One region of the Streptomyces sp. NPDC090077 genome, then DNA from elsewhere that is predicted to be linked to it. Evidence: riboswitches for the same ligand, from Rfam matches in the RefSeq annotation. Region 1 holds a riboswitch; each other region holds the start of a gene.
What was found. Region 1 has a riboswitch for thiamine pyrophosphate ahead of thiO (glycine oxidase ThiO). Riboswitches for the same ligand answer to the same signal wherever they lie in the genome.
Positions count from the first base shown of each region.

Region 2: linked by a shared signal. The riboswitch ahead of ACIPW5_RS19900 (thiamine ABC transporter substrate binding subunit) and the one ahead of thiO (glycine oxidase ThiO) in region 1 are both predicted to bind thiamine pyrophosphate.
Region 3: linked by a shared signal. The riboswitch ahead of thiC (phosphomethylpyrimidine synthase ThiC) and the one ahead of thiO (glycine oxidase ThiO) in region 1 are both predicted to bind thiamine pyrophosphate.

Region 1 is NZ_JBIVEG010000029.1:5,348-9,551, reverse strand. It holds gene ACIPW5_RS32445 (Rv2175c family DNA-binding protein) at 1-67, opposite strand, end outside; gene ACIPW5_RS32440 (NAD(P)/FAD-dependent oxidoreductase) at 225-1,457, opposite strand; TPP riboswitch at 1,572-1,684, shown strand; gene thiO (glycine oxidase ThiO) at 1,682-2,863, shown strand; gene thiS (sulfur carrier protein ThiS) at 2,860-3,060, shown strand; gene ACIPW5_RS32425 (thiazole synthase) at 3,065-3,859, shown strand.
Region 2 is NZ_JBIVEG010000011.1:91,951-96,154, forward strand. It holds gene ACIPW5_RS19895 (ABC transporter permease) at 1-857, opposite strand, end outside; gene ACIPW5_RS19900 (thiamine ABC transporter substrate binding subunit) at 908-2,008, opposite strand; TPP riboswitch at 2,093-2,202, opposite strand; gene rlmN (23S rRNA (adenine(2503)-C(2))-methyltransferase RlmN) at 2,262-3,377, opposite strand; gene ACIPW5_RS19910 (phosphatidate cytidylyltransferase) at 3,514-4,204, opposite strand, start outside.
Region 3 is NZ_JBIVEG010000009.1:183,753-187,956, reverse strand. It holds gene ACIPW5_RS17860 (IclR family transcriptional regulator) at 1-473, shown strand, start outside; gene ACIPW5_RS17855 (SsgA family sporulation/cell division regulator) at 571-1,020, shown strand; gene ACIPW5_RS17850 (YibE/F family protein) at 1,058-2,518, opposite strand; TPP riboswitch at 2,558-2,702, shown strand; gene thiC (phosphomethylpyrimidine synthase ThiC) at 2,696-4,204, shown strand, end outside.

The DNA.
Region 1 (4,204 bases):
CCGCGATGTCGGGGAGGTACAGCCAGGAGGGGACGAGGGCATCGATCTTTGCGTCAATCTCGGTCACGGGCACAAGCCTGCCACCTCGAACGGGCCGCCGGTACCCGGCCCCGTCCGTCCGGGGGCGGGAGGCCTCGGGCCGGGGGCCGGGAAGCCTCGGGCCGGGGGCCGGGAAGCCTCGGGCCGGGGGCCAGGAGACAGCAGACCTGGGGCCAGGGGCGGCCTCAGGCCGCGGCCGACTTCAGCGGAACGGCCGGGTCCGCGACCTTGGCCGGATCCACGGCCACACCGGTCTCGATCAGCTTCCGGCCCTGCGCCAGGTCCCGCGGGCGGCCCACGGCCAGCACGGCGGCCAGCGCGCCCCCGCGCAGCCAGCACACCGACCAGGTGGCGCCGGCCGGGTCGCCGCGCCACACCAGGGTGTCGGCCGCGCCGTGGTGGCCCGCGTACTGGACGAAGCGGCCGAACTGCTCCGACCAGAAGTACGGCACGGGGTCGTAGACCTGCACCGGCTCCCCGGCGAGGACGTTCGCCGCGACGGCCCGGGGGCCCTGGAGGGCGTTGTCCCAGTGGTGGACCAGCAGCCGCGCCCCGTAGCGGGCCGACGGGAAGGAGGAGCAGTCGCCGACCGCGTACACGCCGGGCAGCGAGGTGCGCAGGTACGCGTCCGCGGTGACGGAGCCGTCGGCGCCGAGCTCGATCCCGGTGCCGACGAGCCAGCCGGTGGCGGGCCGGGCGCCGATGCCGACGACCACGGCCCCGGCGGGCAGCTCGCGGCCGTCCGCCAGCAGGACCCGGCCCTCCTCGACCCCGGCGACCCTCGCACCGGTGAGCAGGGTGGCGCCGGCCTCCGCGTACCAGCGGCCCATCGGCTCGGCGACCTCGGCGGGCAGCGCCCCCGCCAGCACCCGGTCCGCCGCCTCGACCACCGTGACGGCGCAGCCGGCCTCGCGGGCCGCGGTGGCGAACTCGGCGCCGATCCAGCCGGCCCCGACCACGACGGCCTCCGGGGCCGAGGCCAGCACCGGGCGCAGCCGGGCGGCGTCGTCGAGGGTGCGCAGCAGGTGGACCCCGGGGACCCCCTCGGTGCCCGGCAGGGTCAGCGGCACGGCTCCGGTGGCCAGCACCAGCACCTCGTACGGAACCGGGCCGGCCTCGGTGTCGACCTCGCGGGCCCCGGCCCGGAGCCCGGTGACCTCGGTGCCGAGCCGCAGGTCGATGCGCAGGCCCTCGAAGTCCACCTCGAACGCGGAGTCCTCGGCCTTGCCGAGCAGCACCGCCTTGGAGAGCGGGGGCCGGTCGTAGGGCTGGTGGGGTTCGGCGCCCAGCAGGGTCACGGGGCCCTCGTAGCCCTGTTCCCGCAGGGCCACGGCGGTCTGCACACCGGCCATTCCGGCGCCCACGATCACGACGCCGGGGTTCGTCTGTTCCGTCTGCTGTTCCGTCTGCTCGCTCACGCGGCCCAGCCTAGTGAACTGACGGCCCGTCAGGAACAGGGGGCCGGGAGATCGCCGGACCGGCAGCGGGGAGGCAGCCTTACCCGACCCCGGCGTCGGGGTTAACCTGGCCACCGTACCTATCGCGGGAGTCCGGGCGCACCGGGCTGAGAGGGAGGCTGGCCGGCCTCCGACCGTACGAACCTGATCCGGGTCATGCCGGCGAAGGGAGGGGCTGGACGCCCATGCACTCATCTCGGAACGGATCCGGCAGGGGATCCGACGTCCTCGTCATCGGGGGCGGCATCATCGGCCTGGTCACGGCCTGGCGCGCGGCCCGGCACGGACTGCGCACCGCACTCGCCGACCCCGACCCCGGAGGCGGCGCCGCCCGGGTCGCCGCCGGCATGCTGGCCGCCGTCACCGAACTGCACTACGGCGAGGAGACCCTGCTCGGCCTCAACGTCGCCTCCGCCGCCCGCTACCCCGCCTTCGCCGCCGAGCTCACCGAAGCCAGCGGCGGCATGGACCTCGGCTACCGGGCCTGCGGCACCCTCGCCGTCGCACTCGACGCCGACGACCGCCTCCACCTGCGGGAACTCCACGCCCTCCAGCGCCGCTGCGGCCTGGAGTCCGAGTGGCTCACCGGCCGCGAATGCCGCCGCCTGGAGCCGATGCTCGCCCCCGGCGTACGCGGCGGGCTGCGCGTCGACGGCGACCACCAGGTGGACCCCCGCCGGCTCGCCGCCGCCCTGCTGGCCGCCTGCGAACGCGCCGGGGTCACCGTCCACCGGACCCGCGCCGAACGCCTCCTCGTCACCGCCGACCGGGCCACCGGGGCCCTGCTCGACGACGGCACGGAACTCCGCGCCGACCAGGTGGTCCTCGCCGCCGGGTCGCTCAGCGGCCGGCTGGCCGGCGTACCCGCCGAGGCACTGCCGCCCGTACGGCCCGTCAAGGGACAGGTGCTGCGCCTCGCCGTGCCGCCCGCGTACGCGCCCTTCCTGTCCCGGACGGTACGGGCCGTCGTCCGCGGCAGCCACGTCTACCTGGTGCCGCGTGAGAACGGCGAACTCGTCGTCGGCGCCACCAGCGAGGAACTCGGCTGGGACACCACCGTCACCGCCGGCGGGGTCTACGAGCTGCTGCGCGACGCCCACGAACTGGTACCCGGCATCACCGAGCTCCCGCTCGTCGAGACCCTGGCGGGCCTGCGCCCCGGCTCCCCCGACAACGCGCCGCTGCTCGGCCCCACCGACCTGCCCGGCCTCCACCTGGCCACCGGGCACTACCGGAACGGGGTGCTGCTGACCCCGCTCACCGGCGACGTGATGGCGGAACTGCTGACCACCGGCACCGTGCCGGAGATCGCCCGCCCCTTCACCCCGCGCCGCTTCTCCTCCACGCGTCAGGAGTCCTTCGCATGACCATCTCCGTCAACGGCGAGCCGCGCGAGGTCGCGGCCGGCACCACCCTCGACGCGGTGGTCGCCACCCTCACCACCGCCCCCTCCGGCGTGGCCGCCGCGCTCAACGAGACCGTCGTACCGCGCGGCCAGTGGCGGGCCACGCCCGTCGACGAGGGCGACCGGATCGAGATCCTCACCGCGGTCCAGGGAGGCTGACCCCATGGCTGACGACGTCTTCACCCTGGGCGGCCGCACCTTCTCCTCCCGGCTGATCATGGGCACCGGCGGGGCACCGAGCCTGGACATCCTCGAACGCGCCCTGATCGCCTCCGGCACCGAACTGACCACGGTCGCCATGCGCCGCCTGGACCCCACCGTCCAGGGCTCCGTCCTGTCCGTCCTGTCCAAGCTGGACATCGCCGTGCTCCCCAACACCGCGGGCTGCTTCACCGCCGGCGAGGCCGTGCTCACGGCCCGCCTGGCACGGGAGGCGCTGGGCACCGACTGGATCAAGCTGGAGGTCGTCGCCGACGAACGCACCCTGCTGCCCGACGGCGTCGAACTGCTCGACGCCGCGGAGGTCCTGGTCGACGAGGGCTTCACCGTCCTCCCGTACACCAACGACGACCCGGTGCTCGCCCGCAAGCTGGAGGACGTGGGCTGCGCGGCCATCATGCCGCTGGGCTCGCCGATCGGCTCGGGCATGGGCATCCGCAACCCGCACAACTTCGAGCTGATCACCGAACGCGCCGGAGTCCCGGTCATCCTCGACGCGGGCGCGGGCACCGCCTCGGACGTCACCCTGGCCATGGAACTCGGCTGCGCCGCCGTCATGCTCGCCTCCGCGGTGACCCGCGCACAGCACCCCGCCCTGATGGCGGCCGCCATGCGCGACGCCGTCACGGCGGGCCGCCTCGCCCACCGCGCGGGCCGCATCCCCCAACGCCGCTTCGCCGAAGCCTCCTCCCCGGTCGAGGGCCGCGCAGCCCTGGACCCGGAACGCCCGGCGTTCTGAGGGGGCGGGCGTACGGGGGCTGCGGCGCGGGCCCTGTCGGCTGCTCACGGCGGGGGCCCGCCATCTCCCCCTCGAGGGGGTGGGGGCCGGTCGGCGCCTGCCCACCCGCCTCCCCATCTGCGGGCCGGGGGCCGGGTGAGCGGTACACCCTCGGGCGGTCTCAGGGAGGGTTGGGGGCTTCCCGTCAGTCCCATCGTCCTTCCGTGTCGTGCCGGCCTGTCAAGGGCGCTCCCTCCGGTCGCGTCGCTACGCGATCGCCTTCGGCGACCCTTGACAGGCCGACCCGCCCCGGAAAGCCGAAAGACTGCCGGGAAACCCCCAAAGAAACGGCACGGTCCAGAGGAA
Region 2 (4,204 bases), on a different contig from region 1:
GCCACGGACAGCAGCACCCCGCCCAGCAGGGTCCGCTGCCCCCAGCCGTGCGGCGGCCGCGCGGTGCGGGCCGGGTCCACCAGCCGCAGCGCGGTCTCCCTGCGCCGCACGGTCCGGGCGTGCACGGCGAGGACGCCGGCGATCGCCGCGAACTGCACCATCGTCAGCACGGCGGCGGTCGGCAGGTCCAGCAGCTGCGCCGTCTGCCGGTAGACCTCCACCTCCAGGGTGGCGTACGCGGGCCCGCCGAGGATCTGCACGACGCCGAAGGAGCTGAACGTGAACAGGAACACCATCAGCGAGGCCGCGGCCACCGCCGGCCCGAGCGCGGGCAGCGTCACCCGCCGCCACGCCGCGAACCGCCCGGCGCCCAGCACCCGGGCGGCCTCCTCCTGGCGCGGGTCCAGCTGCGCCCACAGGCCGCCGACCGTCCGCACCACGACGGCGTAGTTGAAGAAGACGTGGGCGAGCAGGATCGCCCACACGGTGGTGTCGAGCCGGACGCCCCACAGCTCGTCGAGCAGCCCGCCCCGCCCGACCAGCGCCAGGAAGGCGCTGCCGACGACCACGGTCGGCAGCACGAAGGGGACGGTGACCAGCGCGCGCAGCAGCTGCTTGCCCGGGAACTCCAGGCGCGCGAAGACGTACGCGCCCGGCAGTGCGAGGAGCAGGGTGAGGGCGGTCGACGCGAGCGCCTGCCAGGTGGTGAACCACAGCACGCCGGCGATGTCGGGCCGGGCGAGGACCTCTCCGAACCGGCCGAACTGCCAGCCCTCGTCCGTCCTGAGCCCGCGGCCGACGATCGCGGCGACGGGATAGGCGAAGAACAGTCCGAAGAAGGCGAGCGGCACGGCCATCAGAGCGAGTCTGACGGCCGTGGCGCGCCCGCCCTCCGCGGGGAGGCGCTCTACTTCACGACGAGCGAGGACCACGTCTTGACCCACTGCTCACGGTTCTTGGCGATGGCCTCCGGAGTGACGTTCTCCGGCTTCTCGACCACGACGCCGTGCTTCGTGAACAGGTCGGGCAGCTTCGCGTCCTTGACGACCGGGTTCACGAACATCTGGAGCGGCATGTCCTCCTGGAACTTCTTGGAGACCAGGAAGTCGACCAGGGCCTTGCCGCCCTCCTCGTTCTTCGCGCCCTTGAGCAGGCCCGCGAACTCGATCTGGCGGAAGCAGGTGCCGGTGGCCACGCCCGTGGGCGCCTCGGCCGGCTGCGGCTCGCCGTAGAGGACCTCGACCGGCGGGCTGGAGGCGTAGGAGACGACCAGCGGGCGGTCGCCCTTGGCCTTCTTGCCGCCGGCGGAGCCGGAGAAGCGCTCGTTGTAGGCCTGCTCCCAGCCGTCGACGACCTCGACGCCGTTGGCCTTGAGCTTGCTCCAGTAGTCCTTCCAGCCCTCCTCGCCGTACTTGCCGACGGAGGCGAGGAGGAAGCCGAGGCCGGGCGAGGAGGTCGCGGCGTTCTCGGTGACCAGCAGGTTCTTGTACTCCGGCTTGACCAGGTCGTCCAGCGTCTGCGGCGGGGCGATCTTCTTGTCGGCGAAGTACGCCTTGTCGTAGTTGACGCAGATGTCGCCGGAGTCGACCGGGGTGACCCGGTGCTGCTTGTCGAGCACGAACTCGGGCTTCACCGTGTCCAGGCCCTTGGCCTCGTAGGGGGTGAAGACCCCGTTGTCGAGGGCGCGCGAGAGCAGGGTGTTGTCGACGCCGAAGAAGACGTCGCCGCGCGGGGAGCCCTTGGTGAGGATCTCCTGGTTGAGGGCGGAGCCGGCGTCGCCGGACTTCAGCACCTTCACGGTGTAGCCGCTCTGCTGCTCGAACTCCTTGAGGACCGTGTCGGTCACGTTGAAGGAGTCGTGGGAGACGAGCGTGACCGTCTTGGACTTCGGGGCGTCGGTCGCGCCCGCGGACGAGTCCTTGGCGTCGCCGCCGCCACAGGCGCTGAGCGTGGTGACGCCGAGCGCGGCCGCGAGCGCGGCGCCCGCGATCTTCTTGGTGGTGCTCACTGGTGATTCCTCCTGGGATGACCAGGAGAAGACGCGGCCCTGCCCGGCGCTCTGTGCGAGCGGACGCCGGGCAGGGCGCAACAGCTTGAGTGGTGACCGAACTTCCTACCCCGAATGACCGGGGCGAGGTTCAGAGGGTCTGCGGATGACGGATACCGCACTCTCAGCGCTGTGGCGCTCCCCTGTCGGAATATGCAATTGGTTCGGCCACAGGGTACCCCGTGGCCGATTCACCCCGGCCAGTGACCGGAATCTAGCGTTCCGATGCAGCGAGCTGGCCGCACGCGCCATCGATCTCCTGACCGCGGGTGTCACGGACGGTCACCGGCACGCCGTGGCGGGCGATCGCCTCGACGAAGGCCTTCTCGTCCTCGGGGCGCGAGGCGGTCCACTTCGAGCCCGGCGTCGGGTTCAGCGGGATCAGGTTGACGTGCACGCGCTTGCCCTTGAGCAGGCGGCCGAGCAGGTCGCCGCGCCAGGCCTGGTCGTTGATGTCGCGGATCAGGGCGTACTCGATGGAGATCCGGCGGCCGGACTTCTCCGCGTACTCCCAGGCCGCGTCGAGGACCTCGCGGACCTTCCAGCGGGTGTTCACCGGGACGAGGGTGTCGCGCAGCTCGTCGTCCGGGGCGTGCAGGGAGACCGCGAGGCGGCACTTGAAGCCCTCGTCGGCGAACCGCAGCATCGCGGGGACCAGGCCGACGGTGGAGACGGTGATGCCGCGCTGCGACAGGCCCAGGCCGTCGGGCTCCGGGTCGGTGAGGCGGCGAATGGCGCCGACGACGCGCTTGTAGTTCGCGAGCGGCTCGCCCATGCCCATGAAGACGATGTTGGACAGCCGGGCCGGGCCGCCGGGGACCTCGCCGTCGCGCAGGGCGCGCATGCCGTCGACGATCTGGTGCACGATCTCGGCGGTGGAGAGGTTGCGGTCCAGGCCCGCCTGGCCGGTGGCGCAGAACGGGCAGTTCATGCCGCAGCCGGCCTGCGAGGAGATGCACATGGTGACCCGGTCGGGGTAGCGCATCAGCACGGACTCGACGAGCGTGCCGTCGTGCAGCTTCCACAGGGTCTTGCGGGTGGTGTCGTTGTCGCAGCTGATGTGCCGCACGACGTTCATCAGCTCCGGCAGCAGCTCCTGCTGGAGCTTCTCGCGGGAGCCGGCCGGGATGTCGGTCCACTCGGCCGGGTCGTGCGCGTAGCGGGCGAAGTAGTGCTGGGAGAGCTGCTTGGCCCGGAACGGCTTCTCGCCGATCGCGGCCACCGCCTCGCGCCGCTCGGCCGGGGTGAGGTCGGCGAGGTGGCGGGGCGGCTTCTTCGCTCCGCGGGGCGCGACGAAGGTGAGCTCGCCCGGAACGGGACGGGGGGCCATGCGGTACTCCTCGGTACGACGGGGTGGGGGTCACCCCGCGCGTGCAGGGCCGGTCCGCGGCGACTCGGCCGCCGGACGGAAAGGGCGCGCCGCGTGGAACACGGCGCGCCCTCCAGGATAACCCGGCCCCGGCCCGTCAGCCGGTGCCGACGAACGCCGCCAGCAGCAGCCAGACCACCGGAGCGGTCGGCAGCAGCGAGTCCAGCCGGTCCATGATGCCGCCGTGGCCCGGGAGCAGCGTGCCCATGTCCTTGATGCCCAGGTCACGCTTGATCATCGACTCGCCGAGGTCGCCGAGGGTGGCGCTGACGGCCACCGCGAGGCCCAGCAGCAGGCCCTGCCACCAGGCACCGCCGTCGATCAGGAACTCCATGCACAGGGCGCCGGCCACCATCGCGAAGGCCACCGCCCCGAAGAGCCCCTCGCGGGTCTTGCCGGGGCTGATGCGCGGGGCGAGCTTGGTCTTGCCGAAGCGCCAGCCCACGGCGTAGGCCCCGGTGTCGCTGACCACCGTCAGGAGCAGGAAGGTCATCACCCGCTGCGGACCGTCGTCGGGGGTCAGCAGCATCGCGACGAACGTGGCCAGGAAGGGCACGTAGAACGCCGCGAAGACGCCGGCCGTGACGTCCTTGAGGTAGTCCTCGGGGGGCTCCGTCATCCGCCACACGAGGACGGCCAGGGCGGTGAGCGCCATGGCCACCCAGGCGCCCTCGGCCCCGCGGACGTACCCGGCGATGATCATCGCCGCGCCGCCGACCGCGAGCGGGACCAGCGGGGCCTTGATGCCCTTCTTCTCCTGGAGCCGGGAGGTGAGCTCCCACAGGCCG
Region 3 (4,204 bases), on a different contig from region 1:
ACGCGGTCGGCGCCCCCGTCTACTTCGCGGTCTACCGCGAGGGTGAGATCGAGGTCGTGGGCGTCTCGGACACCCCGGCCAGCCCGGCCTGCCAGGAGTGGGCCGACTTCCGCGCGACGGGCCACGCCCACGCCATCGGCCAGTGCCTGCTGGGCCAGCTCGACGAGAAGACGCGCAAGGACTACTACGACCGGTACCCGGTCGAGAGCATCACGCCCTACACGGTGCGGGACGTGCACGCGCTGGAGCAGAGGATCGGCTCCCTGGAACGGATGCAGCCGGTTACGGAGCGTCAGGAATATGCGCTCGGCACGGTGTGCGCGGCTATTCCGATCACAGCCGGAGATGCTGCCGCAACCATGGCGATTTCCCTTCCTTTGCACGAAGAAGACCGTTTGCACCGCGTAGTTGATCGACTGCGGAGTGAAGTAGGCGCGCTGTTGAGCACTCTCTCGTTCTCTATCAGTATCTGAAAACTCACTCCTTGTGATCTGCTGGCGCTTCCACCACCCTTGTCAAGACGGCCCTCAGGGATCATTCCTGGCCACTTCCACTACAGCGGGGTAGGCAATGCGCGAGTCGGTACAGGCAGAGGTCATGATGAGCTTCCTCGTTTCCGAGGAGCTCGCGTTCCGTATCCCGGTGGAGCTCCGGTACGACGCCCGTGACCCCTACGCGGTGCGCCTGACCTTCCACCTCCCCGGCGACGCCCCGGTCACCTGGGCGTTCGGCCGGGAGCTGCTCCTCGACGGCATCAACAAGCCGAGCGGTGACGGCGACGTGCACATCGCGCCCACCGAGCCGGGCGAACTGTCCGACGTCCACATCCGCCTTCAGGTCGGCGGCGACCGGGCCCTGTTCCGGGCCGGAGCCGGGCCGCTGGTCGCGTTCCTCGACCGGACCGACCGGCTCGTTCCGCTCGGTCAGGAGCGCAGCCTCGGCGACTTCGAGGAGAGCCTCGACCAGGCACTCGGCAAGATCCTCTCCGAGTCGCAGCACGGCGAGCGCAAGGCGGGCTGAGGCCGCGGCCGGGAGGTTCCGGCCGCCGACCCGCCCCTCAGCGCTTGCGCCGGCGCCGGCCCCGTCCGCCGCGGGCCGGTGCCGGGCTCCCGGGCGCGCCGTCCGCGGATTCGGGCCGGTCGGCGGAGACCACCAGCGCCGCCAGCGCCGTGGTCACCGGTACCGAGGCCACGAGGCCGATGGAGCCCACGAGGGTCCGTACGATCTCCTCCGCCACCAGCTCGCTGTTGGCCACCGTCCCCATGCTGCTGTTCGCGATCGAGAACAGCAGCAGGAGTGGCAGCGCGGCGCCGGCGTATGCCAGGACGAGGGTGTTCACCACCGACGCGATGTGGTCGCGGCCGATCCGGATGGCCGCCCGGTAGAGGGCGCGGGGGCCCATGCCCGGGTCCGCCTGGTGGAGTTCCCAGACGGCGGAGGTCTGGGTGACGGTCACGTCGTCGAGCACGCCGAGGGATCCGATGATCACGCCTGCGAGCAGCAAACCGCTCATGTCGATGTTCGGGTAGAGCCCGTGGATCAGCCCGGTGTTGTCGTCCGTGTTGCCGCTCAGGAACGCCCAGTCGATGAACTGCGAGCCCAGCAGACCGATCAGCAGGAGCGAGACCAGCGTGCCGAGTACGGCGACCGAGGTCCTCGCCGTCAGCCCGTGGCACATGTAGAGGGCGATCAGCATGATCGCGCTGGCCCCGATGATGGCGACGAGCAGCGGGTTCGAGCCCTGCAGGATCGCCGGGAGGATGAAGAGCGTCAGCACCCCGAAGCTGACGACGAGCGCGATGAGGGCGAACATGCCGCGCATCCGTCCCACCACGACGACCGCGACGGCGAAGATGCCGGCCAGCAGTGCCAGCGGGAGCTTCCGGTTGAGGTCGATCACGGAGTACTGGAGGTCCCGGGGCGCGTCCGGCGCGTACGCCACCACCACCTCCTGGCCCTTCTCCAGCTGCCGCGGCGCACCCGGCTGGACGATCTCGAAGAAGGCCCGGCCCTGTTCCGGGCCGCTGGTCACCTCGATGGTGGCCTTCTTGCACTCGCCGGTTTGGGCCGCCTGCGCCTCGCGCCCCTCGGGGGTGGAGGTGTCGCCGGTGGGAGGGACCTGCGCGGCGTTCACGGATTTGCAGTCGACCTTCGCGAGAGCGACGACCTTGCCCTGCTGGGTCTGCCGGTCGAAGCCCACGCCGGTGCGCTCGTGCGCGGGGGCGCCGCCCGGCCAGAGCACGGCCATGCCGATGAAGACGGCGGCGGCGAAGGGGATCAGCACGGCGGCGATCACCTTGCGCAGGTGCTTGGAGACCGGGGCCGCGGGCCCGTGGCCGTGACTGTGGCCGTGTCCGTGGCCGTGTCCGTGGCCGTGCGAAGGCCCGTGGGAGGAGGCTGGGGCATGCCCGTGGGGCGCATGCTCGTGGCCGGTGTGGCCCAAGGGATCGGTGAGCTCGTGGGGAGGCTGCGGCGAGGACGTCACTGGCAGATCATCGCAAGAGATGAGGGGGCCCACTGTTCAGCACGCCACACACGACGCTAACGTGGGGGCTACTTTGCACAACGCGGGAGCTCGGAGCACCGGGCTGAGAGGGCGCTGATCACCGTACGCGCATGAGAATGCGTACGGGAGGAGGCTGCGTCGACCGCCGAACCTGTTACCGGGTAATGCCGGCGTAGGGAGATAGGTCTCATGACCATTCAGGACGCACGCACGCCTGCCGTCAGCCAGGACGCCGACGGCTCGACCGAGCGCAAGCCGGGCTGGCACAAGGGCTACGTCGCGGGCTCCCGCCCCGACATCCGGGTGCCGGTCCGTCAGGTCCACCTCACCAACGGCAAGGACGTGACGCTCTACGACACGTCCGGGCCGTACACCGACCCGCAGATCGAGACCGACGTGCGCCGGGGCCTCGCGCCCCTCCGCGAGAACTGGATCATCGGCCGCGGCGACACCGAGGAGTACGCGGGACGTCCCGTGCGCCCCGAGGACGACGGCATCAAGCACACCTCTCCGCGCGGGGGCCTCAAGAACCTCGACGCGGTCTTCCCGGGCCGCCCGCGGCAGCCCCGTCGCGGCCGTGGCGGCGCCGCCGTCACGCAGCTCGCGTACGCCCGCCGGGGCGAGATCACCCCGGAGATGGAGTACGTCGCGATCCGCGAGAACGTCTCCCCCGAGGTCGTCCGCGAGGAGATCGCCGCAGGCCGCGCGGTGCTTCCGGCCAACGTGAACCACCCGGAGATCGAGCCGATGATCATCGGCAAGAAGTTCCTGGTGAAGGTGAACGCCAACATCGGCAACTCCGCGGTCACCTCCTCGATCGAGGAGGAGGTGGAGAAGATGACCTGGGCGACCCGCTGGGGTGCCGACACGGTCATGGACCTCTCCACCGGCCGCAACATCCACACCACCCGCGAGTGGGTGCTGCGCAACTCCCCGGTCCCGATCGGCACCGTGCCGCTCTACCAGGCCCTGGAGAAGGTCGACGGCAGGGCCGAGGACCTGACCTGGGAGATCTACAAGGACACGGTCATCGAGCAGGCCGAGCAGGGCGTCGACTACATGACGGTCCACGCCGGCGTGCTGCTGCCGTACGTGCCGCTGACCGCCCGTCGCAAGACCGGCATCGTCTCCCGCGGCGGCTCGATCATGGCCGCCTGGTGCCTCGCGCACCACAAGGAGAACTTCCTCTACACGAACTTCGAGGAGCTCTGCGAGATCCTCGCGACGTACGACGTCACGTACTCGCTGGGCGACGGCCTGCGCCCCGGCTCCATCGCGGACGCCAACGACGCGGCGCAGTTCGCGGAGCTGAAGACGCTGGGCGAGCTCAACACCATCGCCAAGCGGCACAACGTCCAGACGATGATCGAGGGCCCGGGCCACGTCCCGATGCACAAGATCAAGGAGAACATCGACCTCCAGCAGGAGATCTGCGAGGAGGCGCCGTTCTACACGCTCGGCCCGCTGACCACGGACGTCGCGCCCGCGTACGACCACATCACCTCGGGCATCGGCGCCGCGATGATCGCCTGGTGGGGCACCGCGATGCTCTGCTACGTGACGCCCAAGGAGCACCTGGGTCTGCCCAACCGGGACGACGTGAAGACCGGCGTCATCACCTACAAGATCTCCGCCCACGCGGCGGACCTGGCCAAGGGCCACCCGGGCGCCCAGGAGTGGGACGACGCCCTGTCGGAC